Regions from separate parts of the Marinobacter sp. LV10R520-4 genome, predicted to be linked through region 3. Evidence: predicted binding sites of a transcription regulator. Region 3 holds the regulator's gene; each other region holds the start of a gene.
What was found. The regulator sigma-54, encoded in region 3, starts transcription at its own class of promoters, with help from an activator protein. The targets are predictions, from matches to a motif close to ANTGGCATNNANNTTGCTNT.

Region 1 (5,194 bases), 3.0 Mb from region 3:
CCATTGGCGTACAAATCCCCAAACTGCACGCGGCTGCCTTTAAAACCCACTGTACTGGCGTTTGCAATGTTATTGCCGGTTACGTCCAAGTCTACCGCCGCCGCCCGGAGGCCGCTTAATCCTGTGTTAAATGCCATGATTCACCCCTGCTGACGCCGGTATTAATTAATTTGTTGAACTTGCGACAGGTCAATAGACCCCATGCCCGCAAGATTCAGAGAAATAGAGCCGCCTTTACCCAAAGATACGCTGTCGACGTTTGCGCTCATCATGGTGCCCAGCTGCTGCGAACCACCAGGGTAGGCCCCGGAAGCTACTGCGTAATAAGAGCCTTGCGGCAAAGCACTGCCGTTGCCGTCTTTACCGTCCCAGGTGAACTTGGCAGGACCGGCGGACTTGCCACCCAAATCCATCTGCCGCACCAACTCCCCCGAACCGTTCAATATCGACACCTGTACGCCGCCGGTTGAGGCAGGCACATCAACGTTTCCGTTAACCTCGCCGCTGGCACCCAGCATCGCTAAGTCCGACGACACCAACACGGTTTTGCCAACCATGGCAGAGGCCTGCAGGGCCTGGGTAGAACGGAATTCACCGATCACGCTGTCTACGTTGCCAGACAACTTCTGCATTTCTTCCAGCGAACTGAATTGCGCCAACTGGGAAATAAATTCGCCGTTGTCTTGCGGTTCCAGCGGGTTCTGATTCTTCAGCTGGGCCAGCATCAGCTCCATGAATTCATTTTTGCCCAGCTCACCTTTGCCGCTTGCCGACTGCTGTTTCAGCTGATACTGGCTTAGGACATCCGTTGCCTGGCTTGCGTTTACTGCACTCATGATTGATTACCGCCTGTTAGTTCTGGCCCAGAGTCAAAATGCGCTGCATCATCGACTTGGCAGTGTTCATGATGTCTACATTCATCTGGAAGCTGCGCGAAGAGGACATCATATCGGCCATCTCTTCTGCCACATTCACATTGGGGTAGTACACATAGCCGTCTTCGCTAGCAGCCGGGTGGTTGGGCTCATAGCGCATCTGCAGATCGGCATCGCTTTCGACTATGCCTTCCACCCGAACTCCAGCACCACCTTCTGCCCCGGAGCCGAACGCCGGCTGATTGCCGTTTAACAGCGACTGCTGAACCGCTGCAAACACTGGCTTACGGGCGCGGTAGGTTTCACCGGTGCTGGAACTGGCGGTTTCGGCGTTGGCAATGTTAGAAGCTGTGGTGTTTAGCCGCAGCGATTGCGCAGTCATACCGGAACCGGCGATGTCGAAAATGTTACCCAGTGACATAAAAATCTCCTGTGTTCACCGTGTTAACTGCGGCTTACTGGCCGGTCAGCGCTTTGCTAATCCCGCTGAATTTGCTATTAAGAAACTGAAAGCTGGCCTGGTAGTCCATGGCGTTGCGCATAAAGCGGCTCTGTTCTTGCTGGGCATCGACCGTATTGCCATCTACCGACGGCTGGTGCGGTGTGCGATACAGCAAATCGTTGTCGCTGACAGAGCCAGGCGCACCGCCACCTTCGGTAATATGGCCGCTGTGGGTGGTGTTCATGCCAAAGCCGCTGGCGCTGCTCTGCGCTTGCTTCATCATCGCCTGGAAGTCGATATCCCGGGCCTTGAAACCCGGGGTGTCGGCGTTGGCGAGGTTGTTGGCCAAAACTTCTGCGCGTTGAACCCGTGCCTGAAGTGCGTATTGATGAATACCCAGTGCACTATCGAATGAGATTGCCATGCTGCCTCCGCAATTCTGTGCCGGCGGTTAACGAAAGATTGCCGGTTTCAGGTGTATGAAGAGTTAAAAGCAAGTGCGATGCCAGAATGGTGAAAACTGCGAAAATTTTTGTCTTTACGGGATTGCAGCGCTGTTTTTAGGCTTTGAACGGCGAAACACCCCTAAATAACGCCGATATTGGGCGTTTCAAACAACGTGATCCCTACGCAACTGCAAAAAAACGGCAAGCAACTGCCCTCAAGGCGCTCACCCATCACAGCGGTTTTGCCGCCCGGATGTGAGCAGTTAGCGCAGCGGCAGCGTAAAGTGTGTAAACGTCGATTCCATTGACCACCTTTCATTGACCACTTTCCGCAAACCATCATGGAGCAAGCCCGTGGCCAAAATCTGCATCTTCCCTATTCCCGGGTGCGTCACCTTCCCCGGCACTGTGTTCCCGCTGCACGTGTTTGAACCGCGCTACCGCGCGATGATTCAGCACTGCCTGGAAACCGACACCCTATTGGCCATCTGCCACACCGAAAAACAGTTAAGCCCAGGCAAACAGGCAGAGTCTCTGGAGCAGGCGCTAAGCTCTAATCAGGCCACCTATCGCCCCTATGACGTGTTCAGTGCCGGCCGTTGTGAGCTTCTGGAAACCATGGAAGACGGTCGCCTGCTGCTGAACGTGCACATACAGCAGCGCTACCGGCTGGACCAGCAGCTTCAGCAGTTACCTTATCAAATCTATGACTGCGCGGAGTTTAATGACCAACCGATCAGCGACAGTGAAACCCGCGAATGCGCCGAATTGCGGGATAAAATCCTGCATCGGCTGGTCGCTCTGGGCCACGGCGACCCGACGATTCGGAAATCGGTAAAACAACTGGCGGAATCAGAAGAATGGCAGGCAAAAACCGACGGCCAGTTCAGCTTGGCGCTGTTTGGCGTGGTGCATTTCGAGCCTGAGCTCATGCAGGAGATTCTGGAAATGGATTCAGCGCCCCAGCGCCTGGCCCAAACGCTGGAACTGCTGAACGACCTCTAAAGAGTGCCCTAACCTAAAGAGTACCGTAAAAGGTGCTCTGTTAAGGGTGTTCTTCAAGCGTAAAGAGGCGCTGGCTACTGCGGCCAGCGCGACACAAACGCCGCCGGTTCAAGACGCGGCACCGCAGGCTTGGCACAAACAACGCTGCCCGTGTAAATAAAACCAATCACCGATTCGCGCTCGCTCAAACCCAACGCCCGTGCAACCGCCGGATTATAAGCCGGTGACCCGGTTCGCCACATAACACCGAAACCCGCATCCTGAAGCGCTAACTCCAGCAAGGTGGTGCTCGCAGCCGCGGACAACACTTGCTCACTGGCCGGAATTTTCGGGTGCTCAGCCGGTGACGCAATCGCAATAATCACCATGGGTGCCCGAAGCGGCGCTTTACGAAGCTTCACCAGGATTTTCTCGTCGGCTTCCGGATCGTAAGTGTCTGCAAACAAATCGCCCAAGCGCTCAAGGCCTTCGCCTTCCACCACCAGGTATCGCCAGGGCCGCAACAGGCCATGATCTGGCGCTCGCGCCGCACAGGCAAAAGCCTGCGCCAGAACGTCTGGCCCCGGTGCCGGTGCCTGCAGCCGGGGCTCAGAGCTTCGGGCAAGAATAAAATCGCTGATAGCCGTCATATAATCCTGTCAGGTGTTAAAATAAAGCCTTGTTATAGCACTCAATGGTGACAATCGAATATTGCTGTTAGGCTGAGTGCCCTCTTGTAAAACCAACAACTATAAAGCTACATGGAGGCTACCGTGAGTGCACCAAAAACCTTTCGCAGCTTTGCCGAATTCTACCCTTTTTACTTAAATGAGCACCGCAACCGAACCTGTAGGCGATTGCACTTTATTGGCAGTTCACTGGTGCTGGCCGTCATAGCCTGGGTGGCCGTGTCTGGCAATCTACTTTGGCTGCTGGCTCTGCCGGTGATCGGATATGGCTTCGCCTGGATTGGCCATTTCGGCTTTGAGAAAAATCGCCCCGCTACATTCCACCACCCTCTGTATAGCTTGATGGGCGATTGGGTTATGTTCAAAGACATGCTGACAGGAAGGATTCGATTCTGAAATGAGCAGAGCATCTGCCAACATTCCCGTTACCGGAACAACCCCCGCTAGCGTTATGGACATCGCTGTGGAAACACCGGTGAACACCGTGTCCATCATGCCCGCTTATCTTGGCCGCACACTGGGTTACACCGCCGTCGCCGTGATTGTGGTCGCAGCTGCTGTGGGTAGGCTTCACTCAGAGTGGCTTTTTGGCATGGCAGGGTTTGCCTTGGTTTGGCCACACCTGGCCCAGCTGTTTTCCCTGGATGCCCGCAAGCGGAACTCAACCACTGTTGGTCAAAATTTGTTGCTAATAGATTGCGCCATTTCCGGGGCGTTTATCGGTAGCCTGGGGCTGGCAAGCATATCCGCCGCCACCATTGCGTTAATGGTGATGTTCACCTGCTTTATGGTGGGAGGCTTAAAGCAATGGGCAAAGGGTAGCCTGATACTTTCTGGGTCGGCGCTGGCCATATTCTTTCTATTCAACCCTGACCATGCCATCACCCTACCCCCCTTGCAGATTTACTGGCGGTGATCGTAGCCGGTGTTTACATTTGCGCAACCGCTCTGTTTTTCCATCAGCAAGCCAAAGCCCTACGCCACGCCACGCCACGTTATTGATTCAAACCCAGCGCGAACAGTCCATCGCACTATCGCAAAAATTGTCAAAGTACATGTCGCCGCAGGTATAGCAAACCATCTTTACCGGCCAGCGGGATGTACGCCTGGAAACCCAGCGCAAAAAACTGGCGGTGTTTTTTTCAGACATTCAGGGCTTTACCGAGCTGTCGGAAGAAATGGAGCCGGAAGCCTTGACCGATGTGTTAAACCATTACTTCAATGAAATGTCGCAAATTGCCCTCAAGCACGGCGGCACCATTGACAAGTTTGTGGGCGACTCCATCATGATCTTTTTTGGCGACCCCACCAGCCGTGGTCAACGGGCGGATACGTTGGCCTGCGTGTCTATGGCCATCGACATGCGCAAACACATGAAAATACTGCGCCAGAACTGGCGCAGCAAAGGCATCAAAACCCCGCTGCAGATTCGTATGGGCATCAGCACCGGCTATGCCACCGTTGGCAACTTTGGCGCCGAGAATCGCATGGATTACACCATCATTGGCAAGGAAGTGAACCTCGCCAGCCGGCTGGAGCATCTGGCGCAGCCCGGTGAGATTCTGGTAACCCACGAAGCCTTTTCGCTGATTAAAGACAGCATTATGTGCCGCGACAAGGGCGAGGTAACGGTTAAAGGCTTCAGCAGGCCCATTGCGGTGTATCAGGTGATCGATTACCGCTGCGACCTGGGCCGCAACCGCAGCTTTCTGGAACACGAGCACAGTGGTTTTACCCTGTATCTGGATTCCGCAAAAG
Region 2 (5,194 bases), 2.1 Mb from region 3:
ACCGACTCGAACGAGCGGGCGTTACAGATACGCTTCCTGATGAGCGCCTCGAATTCCAGCAAAGCCTGGGATTTACGTTGCCCGGTGCGGGAGGGGTTGGTGGCCTTTGTTCAGGCCAACTATCCGGAGTATTTGCCAAGGGTTCGAGCGCGGCTGGTGGATGATCCAGACGCTGCCCTTGATTCGTAAATTGCTTTAAAAACCACACAACAAGGTGCCTTCACTATGACGGAACTCAAACAGGTTGCTGGCCTTTCAGCAGACCAGCTTCGCAATATTGAACGTCATCTTGATCGTTGCTATGTCCAGCCTGGAAAATTACCCGGCACGCTGACACTGGTCGCGCGGCGAGGGGAAATCGCCTATGTGAAAGCCCAGGGACTGATGGATGTGGAGCGCAACAAACCTGTCTGCCGGGATACGGTTTTTCGCATTTATTCCATGACCAAGCCGATCACGTCTATTGCCATGATGCAGCTTTACGAGCAGGGGCGGTTTTTGCTGGATGACCCGGTACACAAGTACATTCCGGCCTGGAAAAACCTGCGGGTTTATAAAAGCGGTGTTTATCCCAATTTTCTGACCACGCCTGCCACCAGCACCATGACCATCCGCGACCTGTTCACCCATATGTCGGGGCTGACTTACGGGTTCATGAACCGCACCAATGTTGACGCGGCCTACCGCGAGTTAGGGCTTGATGGCAGCCGGAACCTGACGCTGGAAACGCTGGTGAACCAGCTGGGGGAACTGCCGCTCGAGTTTTCACCGGGTACGGCCTGGAATTATTCCGTCAGCACGGATGTGCTGGGGTATTTGGTGCAGTTGCTGGCGGATCAGCCTTTAGACGAGTATTTGCGGGACAATATCTTAGACCCCCTGGACATGCCAGACACCGGCTTTCAAGTCCGTGACGATCAGCTTGACCGCTTCGCCGCTTGCTATCAGTACCAGTCGGGCGATCAGCTCACGCTGCAGGACGATCCTGAGACGTCACATTTCCGGCACAAAAATAAGTTTGTGTCAGGCGGCGGCGGGCTGGTGTCCACCATTGACGATTATTACCATTTTGCCCAGGCGCTTTGCCAGGGCGGAGAGTTTCGGGGGCGACGGATTATTGGCCGTAAAACCCTGGAGTTCATGCGTTACAATCACCTGCCGGGTAATCAGGACCTGCCGGGCCTTGCGGTGGGAGCCTTCAGCGAAACGCCTTATGCCGGAACCGGCTTTGGCCTGGGTTTCTCGGTTAAAACCGACGTTGCCAAATCCCAGACCAACGGGTCGGCCGGCGAATACGGTTGGGGCGGCCTGGCGAGCACCAACTTCTTTATCGATCCGGTCGAGGAGCTGGTCATGATCTTCATGACGCAACTGATTCCCTCGTCGTCTTACCCGATCCGGCAGGAGTTGCGGGCCATTGTGAATGGCGCTTTGGTGTGAGCCGCGGGCGCTGGTTGTTAAGGGGCGTAAGCAACCGGCTTAGTGACACTTAAGTAGTGCCACATAATTTGATGTTACTGGTTGAGAATATCGATGATTTCGCGGGTATCCTTGATAATCGTATAGACTCGACCCTCGATCTCTACCCGCTGACGGTTGCCATCGACGTCGCGGGTATTGCCGAAGCGCAGCAACTCCCGGTCGAAATGATCACCTTTCCGATAGTTCAGCTTTTTCTGCCAGCCCGGCGGCAATGGCTGACCACGCTCGACTTTTTTCTGCAGGCCCGGCGGTAGCTGATTGCTATGAGATGACTTGGCCATCGCAGGCACGGCGCCAATCATTGCGCCCAACAGGGCAAACATCAGAATAGACCTCATCATCTATTGACTCCGAAAATCACGATATACCACTAAGCTAACACGGGATTGAACGCGGTGACGTTAACGCTGGTTCATACCCGACAAGCCAGGCCCCCAAGAACCGGGACAGGGTATTTCAAGACCGTACAGAAGCATAAAAAAAGCCTCGCAATCAGCGAGGCTTTCCATCTCTGCGCCCGTCGATGTCAGGATTTTATGAATCGACGTCTGAATCCCATGCCAAACAGACCTAACCCCAGAAGTGCGAGTGTTGTTGGTTCAGGAACGACAACCGGGGGAACTACAACTTCGCGTCCAAAGATACTTATATGAGATAGCCCAGGAGTATTTCCACCGTTGTTTTGTAAGGATATAGTGCTGAACGTTCCCGTGCCTGAGTTTGGGTTTGTGTCGAATGTAAGGTCTTCAAAGAGATAAAAACTATATTGAGTTGAACCTTTTACACTGGCGATTAAATCTATGGATATCGGAAGGTCGTTACCGTCAGCAGCGGACCAGGCAAGAGTCCATGTTCCTGTTGTGCCGTTGCCAGACGCTGCAATCACAAAGTTGACGCCACCGATCGAATTCTCTGCCCCTGCCGGGTTTGAATCTGATTTAGTTAATAAGGTAAAAGCGTCTCCAGCCCACGGGTCAGTAACCGGTATGTTATCAAGCAATGTGCCTTGGGCACCTGTGTCGTTGCCAGCAAAGGCACCTTCACAAGCACTAGCGTTCGATCCGTTCCAGCTAACATCCGTTATCGAACAGTCCAGAAGTACAGCTGAGCTAAAAGAGCTATATGAAAGCACCGCTCCTGTTAAAACTAGTTGTAAAAGTCCCTTTGACATTTCGACACCTCAACTGAGTAATTGATCGCACTTTATTCTTAGCAATTACCAAGCCAATATCTTAGATTTTTGTTTTTAAAAGCTTTCTTGGTTTTAAGGTTTTGTAGGGTGTAACAAAAACTGACATGTTGTGGAGGCCTTCCGGCACACCAGGAGTAAAGGTAGATGCTCGTTTGGCTTAGGCGTTTACAACGGGCTATGGCCGTTCGGGCCGATTCATGAGGGTTTGCGGCCATTGGGCGAGTTTTTATGGACTAGAGCTGACTCTATATAACGGTTTTATGTCAATACGCTGCCTTAGAACAGAGTGTAAATAATATCGACAGTTTTGGATTTCGTTTTCGTTTTGTTTCTTCCGACGCCCCGCAAGCGACACCGGCCGGCTTCACCCACCCGCCAGCGCCAACAGCAGATGAATGATTTGTTGTCGGGAAACCGGGTAGGTTAGGTTCCGAAAAATAAACCTGCCCCGGTTTATCGGTTAAGCAAGCCCCAGCACCTTCTTACGCTGCTCTGCCCAGGTATGAATCAAGTGGTCTACGGCCAGACCAATAAAGGCAACGCACAAGCCGAGCACGATGCCTTGGCCCATACCGTTGGCTTCAGACAAAGACTGCATGATCAGCTGACCCAAGTCGTCGGTACCGATAAAGGCGCCGATGATGATCATAAACAAAGAGAATATGACGGTCTGGTTGATGCCCAGCATGATGTGCGGGAACGCCAGCGGCAGTTCGATTTTCAATAAACGCTGGGTGCGGTTCACCCCTGACATAGAACCGGCTTCTTGCAAGCTTTTTGGCACGTTACTCAACCCTTCCACGGTGTAACGTGTGGCAGGGATGGTGGCGTACACGATCACCGCAATAAGCACTGATAAATCGCTCACACCAAACAGCATGATAACCGGGATTAAGTAGACGAACGACGGAAATGTTTGAAACGTGTCACAGACCAGCAATATAAACTTGGTTGCCTTGGGGCTTCGCGAGCACAAAATGCCAACGCTACAGCCAATAGTGACGGAAATGATGACTGCAAAGGTGGTCATATAGGCTGTAATCAGGGCGCGGTCCCACCAAGGTGTTAGGGCAATAAAGGCAATAAAAGCCGTCGCAACAATCGCGGAGCGAAGGCCGCCAACGATGTAACCGGTACCGGCAACCAGGAACAGGGTGGCCGCGACGGGCATTGCTAAATAGGCTTCTTTCATGGGCATCAAAATCGAGATGATCATGAAGGCATTGAAGCTCTGTACGCTGTCGTAAGTGTTGGTGATAATCCAGTCAACAATGGAATCCCAGAACTTTTCGGTAGTAAGCCCCTGTGATTCGTGAATAAAGTAGAAGTAATTGGCCTTGTCTGGAAAAGCTACGGATGCGACATAGGCAGCAACGGAGGTGAAGATTAAAATCCCCACGAAGGCGAGTGAGTACTTGTGACGCAAATGAAACGGTACGTCAGCAAAGTAATCAACCTGCTTTTTTGCCCAGGCCAGGGATAACCTATCCAGAACCACCGCAATCAAGACAATGGATATACCCAATTCGAGGGCCTGGCCTATCTTGAGCATATTCAAAGACACCAGTAAGTCGTAGCCCAAGCCCTTTGCGCCAATAAACGATGCAATAACGGCCATAGCCAAACACTGCATGATGACCTGGTTAACACCGATTAGAATGTCATGGCGTGCGGTAGGGATGAGTACTTTAAACATCAGCTGGCGTGAGTTGCAGCCACTCATCATGCCGGCTTCCACCACTTCCGGAGAGACCTTTTTAAGGCCCAGAATGGTGAGGCGGATCATCGGGGGGGTGGCAAAAATAACCGTTGAAATAGCACCCGCGTGGTCACCAATGCCGAAGAACACCACCACCGGGATCAGGTACGAGAAGTGGGGCATGGTTTGCGCCACGTTCAACAGTGGCGCCAGGATGGATTCGAAGGTTTTGTTTCTGAAGGCGACGATGCCTAAGGTTAACCCCAGCAAAACCGATAAGGGCACGGCCACCAGCACAAACGATAAGGTTTGCATGGCGGGTGTCCACTGACCAAACACGGCAATGTAAATGGTGCTGATGCCGGCCAAAAGTGACAGGTTGCGGCCCCCAAGATACTGCCCTGTTAAAAAGGCACCCGCAGCAACAGCGGGCCATGGCAATGCCGGAATTCGAGCCCACTCGTTTTCGCTAATAAAGTCCCAGCTGGTGAAAGTCACAACGGTTTTGACGCCCCCTAACAGGAGCTCACGAATCAAATTGATGCTGAACAGAACCACGCCAGACAAGTCGCGGGTAAACTCTTTCATCATGGTTGACTGTTCGGTGATGTCTAACTCGGCATCGTAAGTCTCGACCACCCAAAAATCATTGATGAGGAACTTAAGGCCGTCGTTAACAACGTCAGGCAGCAGCCAGAATCGGGTTTCTTGCAGGCGCCACAGGTTGCCACCTGTGGCCGGATCGATGGCCATCACAAGGGCAAAGAACACCACCAATAAGGCGACAAACTGCGTCCATTTATGTTCGATAAAATAGTGCA
Region 3 (5,194 bases):
CACGGCCTTTACCGGCGATTCTGACTTTGCTTTGGTGAGCAGACGCTGTGGCCACCAGTTTGGCCGTTGCGCGGGCGTGCAGGCCCAGTTTGTTGATGATAAACAGATGGCGTCGGATCATGGTTGAATCAGGCGTCCTGTACGGTTTTCAGGTGTAACAGTTCGGAGTGACGCACTTGCACGTTGTTGCTGTGCTGGCGGAAGTGGGCACCTATCTGCTCGCAGACGTAAACCGAGCGGTGCTGGCCGCCAGTACAGCCAATGGATATGGTCATATAGCTGCGGTTGCTGTCGGCAAATGCCGGTAGCCACGAGGTCAGAAAAGCGATGATTTCCTGAACCATTTTTGCGCTCATGGGTTCGTTTTCCAAAAACTCGATCACCGGCTGGTCCATGCCGGTGAACTTGCGCAGAGAGGTGTCCCAGTGGGGGTTAGGCAGGCAACGCACGTCAAATACGTAGTCTGAATCAACCGGTACGCCGTGCTTGAAGCCAAACGACTGGAACAGCAGCGCCAGTTCCTGATCTTTGCGGCCGACCACCCGCTGTTTGACCATGTCCCGCAACTCGTACATGCCCATGCCAGTGGTGTTGATGTACAGGTCAGCCAGGTTCGACAAGGGTTCCAGCAGTTTTTTTTCCGAGCTGATGGCTTCGCGCAGTGACGTCTGATCGTCGCTCAGAGGATGCTTTCGTCGGGTAGCATGAAAGCGTTGCAGCAAAGATTGCTCGTCGGCGTCCAGAAATATGATTTCAGCGCTGACGCCGGTGTCCTTCAGGCGTCCGTGAATATCTTCGAAATTGGCAAGCTCACCGGACAGGTTGCGCGCGTCTATACTTACTGCCATTTTTTGCAAGCGGCCGGCCGGCTCTTGTGCGGCCGTTTCTTTGGTCAGCGGGAACAGCAAGCCAATGGGTAAATTGTCGATGCAGTAAAAACCTAGGTCTTCAAGTACGTGCAACGCCGTACTTTTACCCGATCCGGAACGGCCGCTGACAATAATCAGTTTCATCGTTAATAACTCTTTAGGTGCGAACGGTCGGAGTAGGACAGATCAGCGTCCGGAGGTCATGCGCTGAAATAGGGTAATGGCATCTTCCGATTGGCGCAGGCGGTCGCAAAAAGCCCGATCGTTGAACTTTTCTGCAAGCTGGCTAAGCAGCTCAAGGTGCTCGCTGGTGGCTTCTTTTGGCACAACCAGGGCAAAAACCAAATCTACCGGCTGGTTGTCAATGGCATCGAAATCCACGCTTTCGCTGAGAGTGATCAGCAGGCCAATAACGTGCTCCAGGCCTTCCAGGCGGCAGTGGGGGATGGCGATGCCCTGGCCGATTCCGGTGGAACCCAGGCGCTCGCGGGCAATCAGATTGCTGAATATCTGAGTGTCGCCCAAGGTGGCGTTATGCAGGTGAATCTGCTCTGCAATAAACTCAAGAACCCTTTTCTTGCTGGACGCTGGTACGTTGCAAAGTGTCAGTTCCGGGGCAAGGATGGTTTCTATGGTCAGGGATGTCTCGCTCATGGGTCGACGGCACTTCCATTAAAAAAAGGCTGCAGCATGGTGTCATGCCGCAGCGCGTGAAGCGTTTACGCGTTGTGTCCGGTGTTAGTTACCATGCATCCGGGACACTTGCTTTTCTTTGTGCTTGAGGATCTGGCGGTCCAGTTTGTCCACCAGAGCGTCAATCGCTGCGTACATATCTTCGGTTTCGGCCTTGGCGTGCAATTCGCCACCGCTGATATTTACGGTAGCTTCGGCTATCTGGCGCAATTTTTCCACCTGCAGAATCACATTGGTGTTGCTAATCTGGTCGAAGTGGCGCTCCAGGCGCTGGAACTTTTCGTTCACGTAATCTTTGAGTGCTTCGGTCAGTTCTACATGATGGCCTGAAATGTTGAGTTGCATAGGCTTCTCCTGCTATTGCATCGGTGTTGTTACATTGGCGCTGCTACACCAGTCGCTTTCTTTCATTAGAGGGAGGTATTTGCAGTGCCTCCCGGTATTTGGCCACGGTACGCCGTGCCACTTGGATTCCCTGTTCCCCAAGCATGGCCGCAATCTTGCTGTCGCTCAACGGTTTTTTGGAGGTTTCGACTGCTATCAGTTTTTTTATCATGGCGCGGATAGCGGTTGAGGAACATTCTCCGCCAGCGTCGGTGCTGACATGGCTGGAGAAAAAATATTTGAGCTCAAAAATGCCGCGAGGTGTGTGCATGAACTTCTGGGTGGTCACCCGGGAGATGGTAGATTCATGCATTTCTACGGCTTGGGCGATTTCCGAGAGGATCAACGGTTTCATGGCTTCTTCACCCTGGTCCAGAAATCCCTGTTGATATTCCACAATACGGGTAGCCACTTTCAGCAGCGTTTCGTTGCGGCTCTGCAAGCTTTTGATGAACCATTTAGCCTCTTGTAACTGATCGCGCATGTAGGTGTTGTCAGCGCTGCTATCGGCGCGCTTTATCAATGAAGCATAGCTGGCATTGACGCGAATGCGCGGTGCAATTTCTGGATTCAGCTCTACCCGCCAGCGATCGTTGCGCTTGTACACAATGACGTCTGGAATGACGTAGTCCGGTTCGGTCCGGTCAATCACATCACCGGGGCGCGGGTTCAAGCTGGTAATCAGCGCCAGTACGTGTTTTAGCTGGTCTTCTTTCAGGCGGCTACGGCGCAGCAGTTGGGCGTAGTCACGGTTACCCAGCAGGCTGATGTAGTGGGTGATCACCATGCGCGCCTGAGCAACCCAAGGGGTGTCTGGCGGCATCTGGTTCAGCTGGATCAGCAGGCATTCCTGCAGGTCACGACCAAACACACCGGGGGGGTCAAAAAACTGCAGGCGCCTGAGTACCGCTTTCAGTTCATCCAGTTCCAGCGGGTCGTCGTCGTGCTCGTCCTGCAGGCCGGTATAAATCTCGGCCAGCGAGCTGGTCAGGTAGCCACGCTCGTCAACGGCGTCCATCAGGGCATGAGCCACGGCGCGGTCGCGGTCGGTCATGGTGGTCAGGTTGAGCTGCCACTCCAGGTGATCGCGCAGGGTTTCAGTAGGCGAGTTGCGGGTTTCAAAATCGTAGTCGTTATCGTCGCCATTGCTGCTGGCCGGTGCCGGCGCCGACTGGTATACGTCGTCCCAGGCGGTATCTACCGGTAGGTCGTCTGGCAGGGTATCGGGGATTTCGTTTTCGCTGGCCCAGTCGGGACCGTTTTCGTTTTCGTCCCAGTCTTTGCTGGTGTCTGGAGAGGTCTCTGCTGCGCTGGCGTCCGAATTTTGATCGTTGTTAGTGTCGGCGTGCGTAGGTTCCTCATCGCCGTGATCGTCGTCTTCCGGTGCTTCCAGCATGGGATTGGACTCCAGTGCCTGCTGGATTTCCTGCTGCAAGTCGAGGGTGGAAAGCTGTAGCAGGCGAATTGCCTGCTGGAGCTGGGGCGTCATGGTCAGGCTCTGGCCCAGCTTGAGCTGCAAAGAAGCTTTCATCACCATTCTTGGAAGTCCATTACTCGATCGGTTGGCGCGTGGCAGCCGCAAAAAAAAGTTGGCTAACCGGGGTTTGCGTTCACAAGCAAGTTCTCTGCCGAGTCTACTAGAGTTCGCCGGGGAATCAACCGATTCACCTTTTACGATGTCACGGTATGCACACTTTGAGGATCTATTACAGCCGGAATTCATTGCCCAGATAGACTTCTTTTACCTGTTGATTGGCAAAAATTTCGGCGGAGCTGCCGGAGGCAATAATATGGCCGCCGGATACAATATAAGCGTTTTCGCAGATGTCCAGGGTGTCGCGCACGTTGTGGTCGGTGATCAGTACGCCTATGCCTTTGTCTCGCAGATGGCGAATGATTTGCTTGATGTCGCTCACCGATATTGGGTCTACCCCGGCGAAGGGTTCGTCCAGCAGGATAAACGCGGGCTCCATAGCCAGAGCGCGAGCAATTTCAACCCGGCGACGCTCCCCCCCAGACAGCGCCATTCCCAAACTGTCGCGGATGTGATTGATGTGAAACTCAGCTAGCAGTTCCTCCAGTTTTGCCTCGCGCTCGGCCCGCTTCATACTTTTTCGGGTTTCCAGAATGGCCATGATGTTGTCGCGCACGCTGAGCTTGCGGAACACCGAGGCTTCCTGGGGCAGGTAGCCAATGCCTTTTCGTGCCCGGCCGTGCATGGGCAGCGGAGTGATGTCCTGGTTATCGATCGTAATGCGGCCGCGGTCAGCCTGCACCAGCCCGACAATCATATAAAAGCAGGTGGTTTTGCCGGCACCGTTAGGGCCCAGCAGTCCTACGATTTCGCCGCTGCGAATTTCCAGCGAGACGTCAATCACCACTTTTTTCTGTTTGTAGCTTTTTGCCAGATTACTGGCTCTGAGAACGGCCATCGGATTCCTGTGTGCTGCGCGGCTGGATCGTCATTTCTACCCGGCCTGACCCGGAGCCTGCTTCGGTACTGCCTTGGGCAGTGACGACGCGGTTCACGGTGTCGTAAAGAATCAGCTCACCGCGAAAAATATTGCCAGTTTGCCTGATCACTGCGTCGCGTTCAAAGGTCAGCTGCTTCTCGGCAGCAGACCAGGTTATGGAGAGGGCTTTTGCGTCGGTTTCCCCTTTTCCGTTGGCTGTGGGCTGAACGTAGTGGGCCGGGGTACCGGTGGCTTCAATGCGGTTAAGCCCGTTTATGTCGCGGTAGAGCACCACCTCTTGAGCAAACAGCCTGGTGTCCCCTTGCACCAGTTCAACATCGCCGGTGTAGGTTGCCACGCCTTTGGCGTCATCCAGCCGTGCTGAATTGGCGGCCACGTTGATGGGAATGTTGGAATCAAGATCAAACGCCAGGCCCGGCGTGCTGACGAGCAGGCCTGCCAGCCCGAGGCTCATGCCCCGGCCTCGCACGCGACGCCAAAAGGGGGTGTTACGTTCAGTTGCCAGTTTCATAGCGTCCTTTTACCTGGGAATCTAGTTCCAGAATACGTTCATTGAGCCAGGCTTTCATACCCGTGGCGTTGGTAGTTCCGGTGGCGTCAACGATTTCGACGGGAGCATCGGTGTACGCCATATTGGTGCGGTTATCCAGCGTTAATGTGGTGGTGGTCAAGATGGCGCTGCGCTCGCCAATCTGTCGGACAATGCGCACATCACCCTCAAGCTCCAGCAGACTGTTGCCATCGCGCAGTTTGCCGTGTTTGGCGGTGAGCTGC

Region 1: the regulator sigma-54 is predicted to act here: its motif matches at 1,808-1,827, upstream of flgB (flagellar basal body rod protein FlgB).
Region 2: the regulator sigma-54 is predicted to act here: its motif matches at 2,692-2,711, upstream of ATG98_RS11745 (PEP-CTERM sorting domain-containing protein).

The regions. Positions count from the first base shown of each region.
Region 1 covers NZ_PDJM01000001.1:3,405,812-3,411,005, reverse strand. The annotation lists gene flgE (flagellar hook protein FlgE) at 1-137, opposite strand, end outside; gene ATG98_RS16605 (flagellar hook assembly protein FlgD) at 162-836, opposite strand; gene flgC (flagellar basal body rod protein FlgC) at 853-1,296, opposite strand; gene flgB (flagellar basal body rod protein FlgB) at 1,331-1,741, opposite strand; gene ATG98_RS16590 (LON peptidase substrate-binding domain-containing protein) at 2,118-2,768, shown strand; gene ATG98_RS16585 (nitroreductase) at 2,843-3,397, opposite strand; gene ATG98_RS16580 (DUF962 domain-containing protein) at 3,509-3,832, shown strand; partial or broken gene ATG98_RS23030 (adenylate/guanylate cyclase domain-containing protein) at 3,834-5,194, shown strand, end outside.
Region 2 covers NZ_PDJM01000001.1:2,435,896-2,441,089, forward strand. The annotation lists gene ATG98_RS11730 (hypothetical protein) at 1-189, shown strand, start outside; gene ATG98_RS11735 (serine hydrolase domain-containing protein) at 226-1,440, shown strand; gene ATG98_RS11740 (hypothetical protein) at 1,515-1,823, opposite strand; gene ATG98_RS11745 (PEP-CTERM sorting domain-containing protein) at 2,009-2,653, opposite strand; gene ATG98_RS11750 (ABC transporter permease) at 3,135-5,194, opposite strand, start outside.
Region 3 covers NZ_PDJM01000001.1:363,771-368,964, reverse strand. The annotation lists gene ATG98_RS01745 (HPr family phosphocarrier protein) at 1-121, opposite strand, end outside; gene rapZ (RNase adapter RapZ) at 129-1,013, opposite strand; gene ptsN (PTS IIA-like nitrogen regulatory protein PtsN) at 1,056-1,523, opposite strand; gene hpf (ribosome hibernation promoting factor) at 1,608-1,907, opposite strand; gene ATG98_RS01725 (RNA polymerase factor sigma-54) at 1,951-3,483, opposite strand; gene lptB (LPS export ABC transporter ATP-binding protein) at 3,653-4,378, opposite strand; gene lptA (lipopolysaccharide transport periplasmic protein LptA) at 4,356-4,931, opposite strand; gene lptC (LPS export ABC transporter periplasmic protein LptC) at 4,915-5,194, opposite strand, start outside.